3 regions of the Stenotrophomonas sp. 169 genome follow, and region 1 is predicted to be linked to each of the others. Evidence: predicted binding sites of a transcription regulator. Region 1 holds the regulator's gene; each other region holds the start of a gene.
The links. The regulator HrcA, encoded in region 1, represses chaperone genes, less so after heat shock. The targets are predictions, from matches to a motif close to TTNGCACTCNNNNNNNNNGAGTGCNAA.

Region 1 (4,677 bases):
GTTGACCTGCTGCTTGCTCTGCCCGACCTGCAGCTGGGACACGGCATCTTCCCGTATCAGGTTGCCCTGATAGATGGGTTGCTTATAGATGATGCCGCAGCCCGTGGTGGACAGGGCAACGGCGGCGACCAGCAGGAGATTGCGCATCGGGAATCGCGTTTGGGGAAATCGATCCGATGATACACTCCCGGCGTGCCACCGCGACCCAATCCGAGGCAGCTGGCGCTAAATCGCCAATGAACGGAGACCTATGGAAACCCACGACCTGCGTAAAGTCGGCCTGAAGGTGACCCATCCTCGGATGCGGATACTTGCACTGCTTGAGCGCACTGCCCAGCACCACATGACCGCCGAAGACATCTATCGCCAGCTGCTTGAGCACGGTGATGAAATCGGCTTGGCCACGGTGTACCGGGTGCTGACCCAGTTCGAGGCCGCTGGCCTGGTGCTGAAACACAATTTCGAAGGCGGCCAGGCCGTCTATGAGCTGGACCGCGGCGGCCATCACGACCACATGGTGGACGTGGACTCGGGAAACGTGATCGAGTTCGAAAGCGCGGAGATCGAAGAGCTTCAGCGCAAGATCGCGTCAGATCACGGCTACGAGCTCGAAGAGCACTCGCTGGTGCTGTACGTGCGCAAGAAGCGCCGCTGAGGCGTCCGCCGAGCACGGCTCGGCGCTACCGAAGCAGAATCCGAAACGCCGGGATCCGTAGCGCCGACCCACGGTCGGCGAGCGCAGCGGGCCGTTCGCGGTGAAATTCCACCGAGCGTATACAGAATCCGTAGCGCCGACCCACGGTCGGCGAGCGCAGCGGGCCGTTCGCGGTGAAATTCCGCCAAGCGTAAACAGAATCCGTAGCGCCGACCCACGGTCGGCGAGCGCAGCGGGCCGTTCGCGGTGAAATTCCGCCGAGCGTGGCTCGGCGCTACCGAGGCAGTGCCCTAGCGCGCGGCCAGATGTCAGCCGGCCAGCAGCTTCCGCGCCGCGGCGCGGGCTTCTTTGCTGACTTCGACACCGCCCAGCATCCGCGCGAGTTCTTCTTCGCGGGCCTTGGTGTCCAGCTTTTCCACCGCGCTCTGGGTCATGCCGTCTACCGGCGCCTTGCTGACGCGATAGTGTGCGTGGCCCTTGGAGGCCACCTGCGGCAGATGCGTCACGCACAGCACCTGACGCTTTTCGCCAAGAGCGCGCAGTTTCTGCCCCACGATATCCGCCACCGCGCCACCGATACCTGAATCGACCTCGTCGAACACCATGGTCGGCACGGCATCCAGATCCAGCGCGGCCACTTCAATGGCCAGCGAGATCCGTGACAACTCACCGCCGGAGGCCACCTTGCGCAGCGGTCGCGGCGGCTGGCCAGCGTTGGCCGCCACCAGGAACTCCACCCGCTCGGCACCCTGTGGATCCGGCTTGCCGGCGTCCTGTGGTTCCAGCTGGATCAGGAACTGGCCGCCGCCCATGCCCAGCTCGGCGATAAGCCCGGTCGTAGTGGTGGACAGCTCCGCAGCAGCGCGCTGACGGCCTGCGCTGAGCACGGCAGCCTGTTCGCGCCATGCGGCAGCCGCTTTTTCGATTTCACCGGCCAGCTTCTGCAGGCGCACGTCGGCCCCTTGCAGCTGCTCCACTTCGGCCTGCATGCGGTCGCGCTGCGGGCCGAGTTCTTCCATCGGCACCCGGTGCTTGCGCGCCAGATCGTGCAGACGGCCCAAGCGGCGCTCGTTTTCTTCAAACTGCTCCGGATCAGCGTCCAGATCGTCGTGCACGCGGTCCAGCAGGGTCAGTGCTTCCTGCAGCTGGATGCTGGCGCTGTCGATCAGTGCGTCCACGTCGCCCAGCCGGGCATCGTGTTCGATCAGGCGGCCGAGGTCACCACGCACCTGCGCCAGCAGGCCCAGCGCGGAAGCGTCCTCGTCACCGTTGATCCGCGTGGTGGCCGTGTCGCAGGCACTGAGCAGGGCGCTGGCGTGCGCCTGGCGGCGGTGGCTGGCACCGAGCGCGGTGATGGAATCGGGCTCCAGGTCCTCGCGTTCCATTTCCCGCAGCTGATGCTCCAGGAAGCCGATGCGGTCGCTGACATCGCCCTGCTGGGACAACGCGGCGGCCTCGTCCACCAGGGTCTGCCACGCGGCGGCGGCCACGCGCACGGCGCGGCGCTCTTCGGCGTTGCCGGCATAGGCATCCAGCAGCGCAAGCTGCGAGGGCCGGGTCAGCAGGGCCTGTTGCTCGTGCTGCCCGTGGATTTCCACCAGCAACGAGGCCAGGTCGGTCAGCTGGGACAGGGTGACCGGGCGGCCATTGATCCACGCACGCGAACCGCCATCGGCGCGGATCACCCGGCGCAGTTGGCAGTGTTCGTCGTCGTCCAGCTCGTTGTCGGCCAGCCAGCGCCGTGCGGCGGCCAGCTGTTCCAGCGCGAATTCGGCGGAAAGCTCCGCTCGCGCGGCACCGTGGCGCACCACGCCGCTGTCGGCGCGAAGGCCTGCCAGGAAGCCGAGGGCGTCCACCATCAGCGACTTGCCCGCGCCGGTTTCGCCCGATACCACCGTCATGCCGGGCCCGAACTCGAGTTCGGTGGCGCGTACGACGGCAAAATCCTTGATCGATAGATGTCTAAGCATGGTCCGTTGAGTCTCTCAAGCCGCGCAACGCTAGCACGGGCGACGGGGTGGTCCAATGACTTGCCAAGAGGGCATGTCGGCATTATCTAGTGTGTGAGTCTCACAGGCTGATCCGATGCCGTCGTCTTTCGACAACCTTGCTCCACGTTCACGCCATCTGCTGCGCACCCTGATCGCCCGCCACATCCAGGATGGCGAACCGGTCGGGTCGGCAACGCTTGCGCGCACGTCCGGGCTGGACGTCAGTGCGGCAACCATCCGCAACATCCTGGGCGACCTGGAAGAGCTGGGGCTGCTGAGTTCGCCGCACACGTCGGCCGGTCGCGTGCCCACGGCGCATGGCTATCGGGTATTCGTCGACAGCCTGGTGCAGATGCATCCGCCGGGCGAACAGGACCTCAGCCGGCTGCGCAGCGAGCTGCCCAGCGGCGCCGGTACGCAGGCCCTGCTGGGCAGCGCATCGGAGCTGCTGTCGGCGATGAGTCACTTCGTCGGGGTGGTCAGCGCGCCCCGGCGAGGGCAGTTTGCCTTCCGCCAGATCGATTTCGTGGCGCTGGACGCACACCGGGTGCTGGCGATCGTGGTGTTCGCCGACAACGAGGTGCAGAACCGGGTGATCGAGGCGCGCCGGCCCTGGGAGCCGGGCGAGCTGGAGCAGGTGGCCAATTACCTCAATGCCCACTTTGCCGGGGTGCCGCTGGCGCAGATCCGCCGCCGCCTGCTGCACGAACTGCGCGACACCCGCAGCGAGATGGAGCAGTTGTTGGCGCACAGCATCGAGCTGGCCGAACAGGCGCTGGAGCCGCCGGCCGACGACATGCTGGTGGCCGGCCAGACCCGTCTGATGGGCGTGCAGGACCTGACTGACCTGGAGCGCCTGCGCGAACTGTTCGAGCTGTTCTCCAGCAAGCGCGAGATCCTGCAGCTGCTTGAGCGCACCATCCAGGCGCCGGGCGTGCGCATCTTCATCGGCGAAGAAACCGGGGTGGTGCCGCTGAAAGGCATGTCGCTGGTGACCGCACCGTACACCGCCGACGGGCAGGTGCTGGGGGTGCTGGGGGTGATCGGGCCCAAACGGATGGCCTACGACCGCATGATTCCGCTGGTGCAGGCCACGGCTGAGGTGCTGGGGGCGGCCTTTTCTCCCGGATCGGTCAACTCCGTGCCACGCAGCGCTTGAAACGCAGTTTCCCGCCCACACTAGGTGGGATGGAGGCGGGGAGTGACCGCCAGGGAAACGCACATGAACCAAGATCAGCACGATATCGAATCCAACCCGGCCGCCGACGAGGCCGCTGCCGCCCACCACGACCAGCTGGAGCAGCTGCGCGGGGAGCTGGAGCAGGTCAAGGCCGATGCGCTGCGTGAGCGCGCCGACCTGGACAACCAGCGCAAGCGCGTGGCCCGTGACGTGGAACAGGCCCGCCGCTTTGCCAACGAAAAGCTGCTCGGCGAGCTGCTGCCCGTGTTCGACAGCCTGGATGCCGGCCTGAAGGCGGCGGGCGAAGAGGCCAGCCCGCTGCGCGATGGTCTGGAAATGACCTACAAGCAGCTGCTGAAGGTCGCCGCGGACAACGGCCTGGTGCTGTTGGACCCGACCGGCCAGCCGTTCAACCCGGAACACCATCAGGCGATCAGCCAGGTAGACGCCAACGGCGCCGCACCGGGCAGCGTGGTGCAGGTGTTCCAGAAGGGCTACCAGCTCAACGACCGCCTGCTGCGCCCCGCGCTGGTGGTGGTCGCGCGGGACTGATCGCAGCGGCAGGCGACGGTAGAGCCGACTTCAGTCGGCTGCGGTAGGACCAGCCGACTGAAGTCGGCTCTACCCGGCAAGGTCCAGCAGCCGGCAGGGTCCAGCAGCCGGCAAGGTCCAGCAGCCGGCAAGGTCCAGCCGGCAAGGTCCAGCACCCGGCAAGGTCCACCAGCCGCACCGCGCGATTTTCCCGCCAGACGCTGAACGCGTTTGGCCTTGCAGAAACACAGCGTTCGGGGGATGGCTTGAATGTTCCACGAGCCTCCCCCACATCCCATTCATACACCGGCCACGGCCGG
Region 2 (4,677 bases), 1.1 Mb from region 1:
CGCACGGATATCCACCTCCGCGCCGCCGATGGCTCTGCCTGGCTGACGCAGGCCGAGATGGCTGACCTGTTTGATTCCACCAAACAGAACATCAGCCTGCATATCCGTCATATCTTCGCCGAGGGTGAGGTGGTTGAAGAAGCAGTAGTCAAGTATTACTTGACGACTGCCTCGGATGGAAAACGTTATAAAACAAAAGCATATCGCCTGGAGCTGATTCTGGCTGTGGGGTTTCGAGTTCGCTCCCCACGCGGTTCCCAGTTCAGACACTGGGCGGCGACGGGCTTGGCGGAGTATCTGGTCAAGGGCTACCTGATCAACGATGAGCGACTCAAAGATGCAGAGCGCGTTGACTACTTCAACGAGCTGCTGGAGCGCATCCGCGACATCCGGAGTTCCGAGAAGCGGTTCTACCAAGCACTGCGTGAGCTGTTCAGAACAAGCAGCAGCGACTACGACGGCACGACGCAGACGGCCAAGATCTTCTTCGCAACTATCCAGAACAAGCTGGTGTACGCCGTCACCGGGCGCACCGCTGCCCAATTGATTGTGGAGCGCGCCGATCCCGAGGTCGCTCACATGGGTTTGACCAACTGGAGCGGAAGCCGTATACGCAAGGCGGATGCTGTTGTGTCCAAGAACTATCTGCAGGATCAGGAGCTGAGTCAGCTGAACCGGCTGGTGACCATGTTCCTCGATTTTGCCGAGGATCGCGCCATGCGGCGTATTGAAACGCGCATGGCGGACTGGATCGTGCAGACCGACCGATTCCTCGACTTCAACGACCGTGACGTTCTGACTGGCCCGGGCCGCATATCGCGCGAGCAGATGGAAGCGATTGTCAACGAGCGCTACGCTGTCTTTGAGGATCAGCGCCGCGCGTCAGAGACGTTGATGGATGAGGAGCAGGCGATTGACGACCTTGAACAACTGCGAGTTGAAGCCAAGCGCTTGACCCCTACTTCCAGCAAGGAAACGCGGTAGCAGGGAGGCATAGCGCGGCACTCCTTCACGCCTCAAACTTCTTTCTCAAGCTTCCCGACCCGGAAACATCCCAACATGCATAAGATCCTTGTCATCGGCTCCGGCGGCCGCGAACACGCCCTGGCCTGGAAGCTCGCGCAGTCCGTGCAGGTCACCGAAGTGCTGGTTGCCCCCGGTAACGCCGGCACCGCGATCGAGGCGAAGTGTCGCAACGTGGACATCAAGGTCACCGACCTGGATGGCCTGTTGGCGCTGGCGCAGTCCGAGAGCGTGGCGGTCACCGTCGTTGGCCCGGAAGTCCCGTTGGTGGCCGGCGTGGTGGATCGCTTCCGCGATGCCGGGCTGCGTATCTTCGGGCCGACCGCCGCCGCCGCCCAGCTGGAAGGCAGCAAGGCCTACGCGAAGGATTTCCTCGCCCGCCACAACATCCCGACCGCGTTCTACGCCGTGCACACCGATGTGGACGCGGCGCTGGCGTACCTCCGCGAAAAGGGCGCACCGATCGTGGTCAAGGCCGACGGCCTGGCGGCCGGCAAGGGCGTCATCGTGGCGATGACGCTGGACGAAGCCGAATCCGCCGTGCGCGACATGCTGTCCGGCAATGCGTTCGGTGATGCGGGCGCGCGGGTGGTGATTGAAGAGTTCCTGGACGGCGAAGAGGCCAGCTTCATTTCCATGGTCGACGGCGTAACGGCGCTGCCGATGGCGACCTCGCAGGATCACAAGCGGGTGGGTGACGGGGATACCGGTCCGAATACCGGTGGCATGGGCGCCTACTCGCCCGCCCCAGTGGTGACCGATGAGGTGCATGCCCGGGTGATGCGCGAGGTGGTCAATCCGACCGTGCAGGGCATGATCGCCGATGGCATCCCGTTCACCGGCTTCCTCTACGCAGGGCTGATGATCGACGCGACGGGCGCGCCAAAGGTGATCGAGTTCAACGTGCGGTTTGGCGATCCCGAAACCCAGCCGGTCATGCTGCGCCTGCAGTCGGACCTGCTGGACCTGGTGCAGGCAGCCATCGACGGCACGCTGGACCAGGTGCAGGCGCAGTGGGATCCGCGTCCGTCGCTGGGCGTGGTGCTGGCTGCTGCGCCGTACCCGGAGGCCCCCATCACCGGCGATGTGATCTCGGGTCTGGATGCTGTGCCGGACACCGCCAAGGTGTTCCATGCAGGCACCGCACTGGATGCGCAAGGCAACGTGGTCAGCGCCGGTGGCCGCGTGCTGTGCGTGGCTGCGTTGGGCGACAGCGTGCGCGACGCGCAGGCCAATGCCTATGCGGGCGTGGCCAAGGTGACGTGGGCGAACGAGTTCCACCGCAATGACATCGGCTGGCGCGCGATTGCCCGCGAAAGCTGAGGCGGGTGCATGGTGGGCCTGCGCGACGTGTGGGGACCGGGTGCGGCGCTGATCTGCCGCTGCGCTCGCCGAGCATGGCTCGGCGCTACCGGTAAACGCGTCATCGTGCGGTAGACGTGTCGCACGGTGGGCGCGTTGCAATGAAAAACGCCGGGCAGTGCCCGGCGTTTCTGTATGCAGCGACTGTCTCCGCTTAGGCGGTGAACAGCGCTTTCATCTTCTTCAGCGCGTTCGCTTCGACCTGGCGGATCCGCTCTGCGGACACGCCGTACTCGTCGGCCAGTTCCTGCAGCGTGACCTTGCTGTCGGCATCCAGCCAGCGGCGGGCGATGATGTCGCGTGAGCGGGCATCCAGTTCGGCCATGCCTTCGCGCAGCAGCTGCAGCTGGTTGTCTTCGCTGTCCGCACGCTCGTAGGCCATCGAAGGATCTTCTTCGTTGGCACGCAGGTACGCGGCCGGCGACGGCGGTGCATGGTCGTCGTCCTCATCGCTGGGCGCATCGAAACCGATATCGCGTCCGGACAGACGGGACTCCATCTCCAGCACTTCGCGCTCGGACACGTTGAGGTCCTTGGCGACCGCCGTGACTTCGGCTGCGTTCATCCAGCCCAGGCGCTTCTTCGACTTGCGCAGGTTGAAGAACAGCTTGCGCTGCGCCTTGGTCGTGGCGACCTTCACGATGCGCCAGTTCTTCAGGATGAACTCGTGCATTTCGGCACGGATCCAATGCACGGCGAAGGACACCAGGCGCACGCCCATGTCCGGGTCGAAGCGCTTGACGGCCTTCATCAGGCCGATGTTGCCTTCCTGGATGAGGTCGCCCAAGGCGAGCCCGTAGCCGTTGTAACCGCGGGCCACGTGCACCACGAAGCGCAGGTGCGAATGCACCAGCTCGCGGGCCGCGTCCAGATCGGTCTGATCACGGAAACGACGCGCCAGGTCCTGCTCATCATCGACCGACAGCACCGGGATCTGGTGCACGGCACCGATGTAGGCGTCCAGCGAACCGAGCGCACTGGGAATCGGGAGATTATTTGCCACAAGGGCAGTAGAGGTGTTCTGGCTCATGGGTTCCATCTTAGCAGTCCGATACTTCGACTGCTAAAGGTTGAAAAAGTTCCAGTGTTCCGTTGGCAGAACAATGGCGCTGACTACCCGTCTACCCTACCGCGATTTGGTGACAGTGGCGATAGCCTTATCGATCACGGTAAACACCTTTTAAATCAGCGGGTTGAATGAAAAATACGGGCGAAAAGACGTGCAAACTGGCTGAACGAGCCGCCGTAGCGGCCCATTCAGCCACAAAGGGTTGTCGGGCATTCAGACGACGACGGTGGGCTGCGCCGGATGCCTCAGTAATACCCGGCCAGATTCAGGAAAAATCCTTTCTGGTCGTAGCGCAGCTCAGTCATGTCGTCGCTGAACTCGGTGAAGTTGTAGCCGCCGCCGATCTTGAAGTTCTCGCCCACGCGGCGGTCCACGCCCAGCAGCCAGCCCTTGCGGACGCCGCCGTCGCGCACTTTCAGCCAGCGATGCTCGGCCAGCCCCTCCCACTTCTCGAACAGGCGATAGCGCAGTTGCAGGGCAGCGAAGTCGGCGCGGCTGTCCAGCCAGGCCCCTTCACCACGGCCCGTGCGGTAGTCGCCCCAGCGCGAGGCCAGCTTGACGGCGACTTCCCAGCGCGCGCCCAGCTGGCGGATGCCCTCCAGGGAAACGATCTGCGAGCGCTGGTCGTACAGGTTGCCGCCTTCCTGCCCCAGCGACGCCACGTCATAGAGATAGGTGAACTTGCCAAAGGCAGCCCAGCGGGTGTCGTCATGCGGCCGCCAGGCAAAGCCCATGTTGGTTTCCACCAGCTTGGCGTCCGCTACCGGATTGATACGGTCCTGGGTGTCGGCATAGTTGGCGCGCAGCGCCAGCCGCCAGTCTTCGTTGAGCTTGTACAACAGGCGGTTGGTCGTGACCCATTGCTCGCGCTGCTCGGCACCGGAGTCATGCCGGTATTCCAGCTTGCTGTTCCACTGCGCCACCGCGTCGGTGCGGCCGCCACTGACACTGTAGGCGCGGCGGTCGATCCGCCCCAGGGTGGATTCCAGTTCACCGTCCATCAGGGTGAAGCCCAGGTTCCAGCCCTGTGCCGGATAGAAGTCCATGCCAAAGGTGTGGACCAGGCCGGCGTTGTCCTGGCGACGGTCCTTGAGGTACTGGCTTTCGTTGTACACATTGACCTGGTTGCTCAGGCGCCAGCGCTGGCCTAAGGTCCAGCCGGACTGCAGACCGGTATCGAACAGCGGATCAGTGCCGGTACGGTCGCTGCTGTAGCTGTAGCT
Region 3 (4,677 bases), 1.1 Mb from region 1:
GCCTTCCAGCTTCAGCGAAGTGCGGTCGCGATACAGGTAATACCCCTTGGCCGGGGTGAAGCGCAGCAGCAGCGCATTCCCGTCGTCGACGATGGCGTCGAAGCCGAAGGCTTTCTCCGCCGGCAGCGGCAACGACTGCGTCGCGCTGGCCGTCCCGGGCAGCCGCAGGCCGCCACCGGTGCTGCCCAGCGGGCTGCCGAGCAGGGCCGCCGCGCCGCCGCTACGGACCGCTGAACCCGCTGTTCCCGTGTCAGCGCCAGCGCCGGGCAGGGCGACCTGGATCACCCGCTTCTGCGGCGGGTAGCAGACGCCCGCATCGGCGCAGCCCTGGTAGCGGACTTCCACGCTGACCGTGCCGGCGTCGGCTGCCGGCTGGCCGGGCAGGGTCGCCACCAGCTGCTGCCGGTAGGTTTCCACTTCGCCGAAGAAATCATCGTGGTGGCGATCACCGGCCGGCATCTTCAGGGTGCCTGCATTGAACGCGGGATCCGCCTTGACGCTGGTGCGATGGCGGTACAGGTAATAGCCCGGTGCGATCTTCCACTGCAGCTCGATCTGGCCGCGCTGCGGGGCCGTGGCGCTGAGCGCGAACGCTTCATCCACCGGCAGCAGGTCTTTCTCGCTCAGTGCCCACGCGGGCAGGGACAGGGCCAGCAGCGCACACAGGGCAGCGCCGCGACGGACAAGCGTCATCAATCCAAAGGTGTTCAAGTGTGTTCCTCCCGGGTCTGCGCCCGGATCCAATCCAGATAGGCCGGCAAGCCGGCGCGTGCTTCGACCGCGATGCACTCGGGGAGTTCATACGGATGCAGTTCGACCAGCCGCGCCATCGCGGCATCGAGTCGGCTGGCCGTGGTCTTCACCAGCAGCTGCAGCTCGGTGTCCGTGGTCACTTCGCCCTGCCAGCGGTACGTGGACCGCGCGCCCTCCTGGCGGGTAACGCACGCCGCCAGCCGCTCACCTACCAATGCGTGCGCGATGCGCTCGGCAGTGGCCAGGTCAGGGCAGGTGGTGAACAACAGCAGCACGGGATCGGCGGTCGACATCGCCGCCGAGTATAGGGCCCCGGTCCGCGCAGGAGGCCGGACCGGGGCATCAGGCAGATCAGCAGCGCATCAGTTGGCCAGCTGGCAGCTGGCCGGCTTCGCTGAAGTGAACAGGGCCGGGGTGGCCCACTCGGGGTGGTCGATGAAGGGGTTGCGGTTGCCCTGGAAGCTGTAGATCACCTCGTTGCGGGCCCGCTCGGCGTCGGTCGGTGGGTCGGCCAGATGCCAGTCGATCAGGGTGGACAGCAGGCCCATGTAAGCCGGCGAGCTGCTGGTCTTGACGATTTTGCTGCGGTCGTCGGTCAGCTCCAGGTCGGGTTCGGACTGGCCAGTTGCGGCATCTTTGCCCCCCTCATAGCGGATGGCCATGTACATCACCGCGCGGGCCATGTCGCCCTTGCGCTTGCCCCACACCTCGAACGTGCCTTGGTTGCCATCCGGCGTGCGCACCCAGTTCGAATTGCCGGGATAGGCGCCGCTGCCGCCACCCTGGCCGTTGTTCGACTCGGTGGCGCGCTCGCCGCAGTTGCTGTCGCACTTGGCGAACGGCTTGTTGCCACGGTCGGCATTCCACTGCGCATCGGTCAGGTACAGCATGTGGGTATCGGTATACGGCGCGTACGGCAGGCCCTTGTCGCCGGAGGTGCTGGCAAAACCCAGCGAGTTCGGCCAGGTGTGCTCGCGGTTGTAGGTCAGGCCGCTGCCGGTGCCCGCGCGCGCGCTGCCCTTGACGTAGCTGCGGTTGCGGTAGGCATCCAGCACGTTGCCGGCGTTGTTGGGATCTTCGTCGGCGATTTCCAGGATGGTCCAGGTACTGGTGCCCGACCCGCTGTACGGATACGCGGTGTGGCCCTTGATGGTGGCGTGCAACGAGCAGCGCAGCTGGCTGGGGCTGGAGGTGTTGACCTTGGAGTAGTACGCACCGGGGTTGCCCGGATTGCCCGGATCGGGGGTGCCGGTAGTGCTGGCCACGGTGAAGGCGATGCGTGAATCGGCCGCCGGTCGCGCGCCCTGGCTGTCGCTGATGCGGCTGGCCCGGATGTCGAAGCGGCACGCTTCACCGGCCACCAGGGCGGTGTTGGTGGAAATCTTCAGGGTGCGGCCACTGGACGGATGGTTCAGCGGCACGCTGCCGGACTGGCCACAGCTCAGCGCGAACGCGCCGCTGGCCAGGGTCACGTTCTCGCTGAACACCACTTCCAGATCGCCGGCGGCGGGGAAGGTGCTGCTGCCCTGAGCGGGCAGGGTCGTGGACACCGACGGCGGCGTGTTCGGGCCCGGGGTGCCGGGGCTGCCGCTGAAGGTCTGGCCGGTGTTGCAGGCGCCGAACGTCTGCGCGGCCGATTCGGCCCAGGTGAAATGCGTGTACTGGCTGCCGCTGCCGGTCAGCTGCAGCGAGGTGCCCGGCGCGGTGCTGTTGCTTTCCGCAACCGGGATGTTCTGGCTGGTCATGCCGGCGGCTGGGCCGCTGCCGGCGGTGATGGTGCCCTCGTAACTGAGGAACTGCACCACCTTGCCACTGGCGTCGACCAGCGCGATGCCGTCGTTGGCCCCGTTCTGGATGCCGTTGGTCGGGTAGGTCACCACCGCGATGCGGGCGCTGCCGCAGGCCGCTGCCGTGCCCGCCGGAACCGCAGTGTTGGCGTACACGCTGGCTGCCGACGGCGTGCTGCCGTTGTACAGGTACAGGCGGTACCCGGACAGGTCCTCGCCGGCCGTGGCAACGACCTCGATCGCCTCGCCGACGTCCCCGGCCGGGGTGCTGTCGTCGTAGTGCAGTTCATTGATGAAGACCTCGGCCCGGACGGGCGAGGTGGCCAGTGCCAGCAGGCAGGCAGCGGCTAGTGGTGACAGCAATCGCATCGACTACTCCTTGTGAGCGGATCCCCTGACGGCAATCTAAGCCGATTCCATGACATTTCTGTCGTATTCGGCACGCTTCTTATGGGGGGCGTGATCGGCATCACCAAAAAAGAAATTGAAGGAGCCCCTTGAAAGGGCAAGGCCGGGCTCCATCTCTGCTGTGTCCCGATCAGTTCGGGCTTTTTTCACGAGCGGTTCTGGCAGTCACCTCGGGTGAGTGCTAAAATCGCCGGACTTTTTCAGCACAATCAATAACTTGAGAGGTCTCACATGAGCAACTTGAAGCCGCTTCACGACCGCGTTGTAGTCAAGCCGATCGAAGCCGAGGAAGTGTCCGCCGGCGGCATCCTGATCCCGGATTCGGCCAAGGAAAAGTCGACCAAGGGTGAAGTCGTTGCCGTGGGTCCGGGCAAGGCACTGGACAACGGCAGCGTGCGCGCGCCGTCGCTGAAGGTTGGCGACAAGGTGATCTACGGCCAGTACGCCGGCAGCAGCTACAAGGAAGCTGGCGTGGAGTACAAGGTCCTGCGCGAAGACGACGTGCTCGCCGTCATCGGCTGAGCTGCATCCGCGCATCAAGCCGCCGGGCGTCGCCCGGCGCTACAACCGCATTTCAATTAAAAGGTAATCGCAATGGCTGCCAAAGATATTCGTTTCGGTGAAGACGCCCGCGCCCGCATGGTCCGCGGCGTCAACGTGCTCGCCAATGCCGTGAAGGCAACCCTGGGTCCGAAGGGCCGCAACGTCGTGCTCGAAAAGAGCTTCGGCGCGCCGACCATCACCAAGGACGGCGTCTCCGTTGCCAAGGAAATCGAACTGGCTGACAAGTTCGAGAACATGGGCGCGCAGATGGTGAAGGAAGTTGCTTCGCGCACCAATGACGACGCTGGCGACGGCACCACCACCGCGACCGTGCTGGCGCAGGCCCTGATCCGCGAAGGCGCCAAGGCCGTCGCGGCCGGCATGAACCCGATGGACCTCAAGCGCGGCATCGACAAGGCGGTCATCGCCGCGGTTGCCGAGCTGAAGAAGATCTCCCAGCCGACCGCTGACGACAAGGCGATTGCCCAGGTCGGTACGATCTCGGCCAACTCGGACGAGTCGATCGGCAACATCATCGCCGAAGCGATGAAGAAGGTTGGCAAGGAAGGCGTCATCACCGTTGAAGAAGGCTCGGGCCTGGACAACGAGCTGGACGTCGTCGAAGGCATGCAGTTCGACCGCGGCTACCTGTCCCCGTACTTCGTCAACAACCAGCAGGGCCAGACGGCCGACCTGGATGACCCGTACATCCTGCTGCACGACAAGAAGATCTCCAACGTGCGTGACCTGCTGCCGGTGCTGGAAGGCGTCGCCAAGTCGGGCAAGCCGCTGCTGATCGTCGCTGAAGAAGTCGAAGGCGAAGCGCTGGCGACCCTGGTGGTCAACACCATCCGTGGCATCGTCAAGGTCGTGGCCGTCAAGGCACCGGGCTTCGGCGACCGTCGCAAGGCGATGCTGGAAGACATGGCCGTGCTGACCGGCGGTACCGTGATCTCCGAGGAAGTGGGCCTGTCGCTGGAGAAGGCCACCATCACCGATCTTGGCCGCGCCAAGAAGGTGCAGGTTTCCAAGGAAAACACCATCATCATCGACGGTGCCGGCGACGGTGCAGCGATCCAGTCGCGCGTCACCCAGATCAAGACGCAGATCGAAGACACCTCGTCCGATTACGACCGTGAGAAGCTGCAGGAGCGCGTGGCCAAGCTGGCCGGTGGCGTTGCAGTGA

Region 2: the regulator HrcA is predicted to act here: its motif matches at 3,426-3,452, upstream of rpoH (RNA polymerase sigma factor RpoH).
Region 3: the regulator HrcA is predicted to act here: its motif matches at 3,107-3,133, upstream of ICJ04_RS15980 (co-chaperone GroES).

What each region holds. Positions count from the first base shown of each region.
Region 1 covers NZ_CP061204.1:2,581,940-2,586,616, reverse strand. The annotation lists gene bamE (outer membrane protein assembly factor BamE) at 1-147, opposite strand, end outside; gene fur (ferric iron uptake transcriptional regulator) at 251-655, shown strand; gene recN (DNA repair protein RecN) at 964-2,625, opposite strand; gene hrcA (heat-inducible transcriptional repressor HrcA) at 2,741-3,805, shown strand; gene grpE (nucleotide exchange factor GrpE) at 3,869-4,378, shown strand.
Region 2 covers NZ_CP061204.1:3,707,561-3,712,237, forward strand. The annotation lists gene rhuM (RhuM family protein) at 1-984, shown strand, start outside; gene purD (phosphoribosylamine--glycine ligase) at 1,060-2,346, shown strand; gene rpoH (RNA polymerase sigma factor RpoH) at 2,540-3,415, opposite strand; gene ICJ04_RS16295 (hypothetical protein) at 3,700-4,677, opposite strand, start outside.
Region 3 covers NZ_CP061204.1:3,637,104-3,641,780, reverse strand. The annotation lists gene ICJ04_RS15995 (protein-disulfide reductase DsbD) at 1-693, opposite strand, end outside; gene cutA (divalent-cation tolerance protein CutA) at 708-1,046, opposite strand; gene ICJ04_RS15985 (endonuclease) at 1,116-2,909, opposite strand; gene ICJ04_RS15980 (co-chaperone GroES) at 3,180-3,470, shown strand; gene groL (chaperonin GroEL) at 3,543-4,677, shown strand, end outside.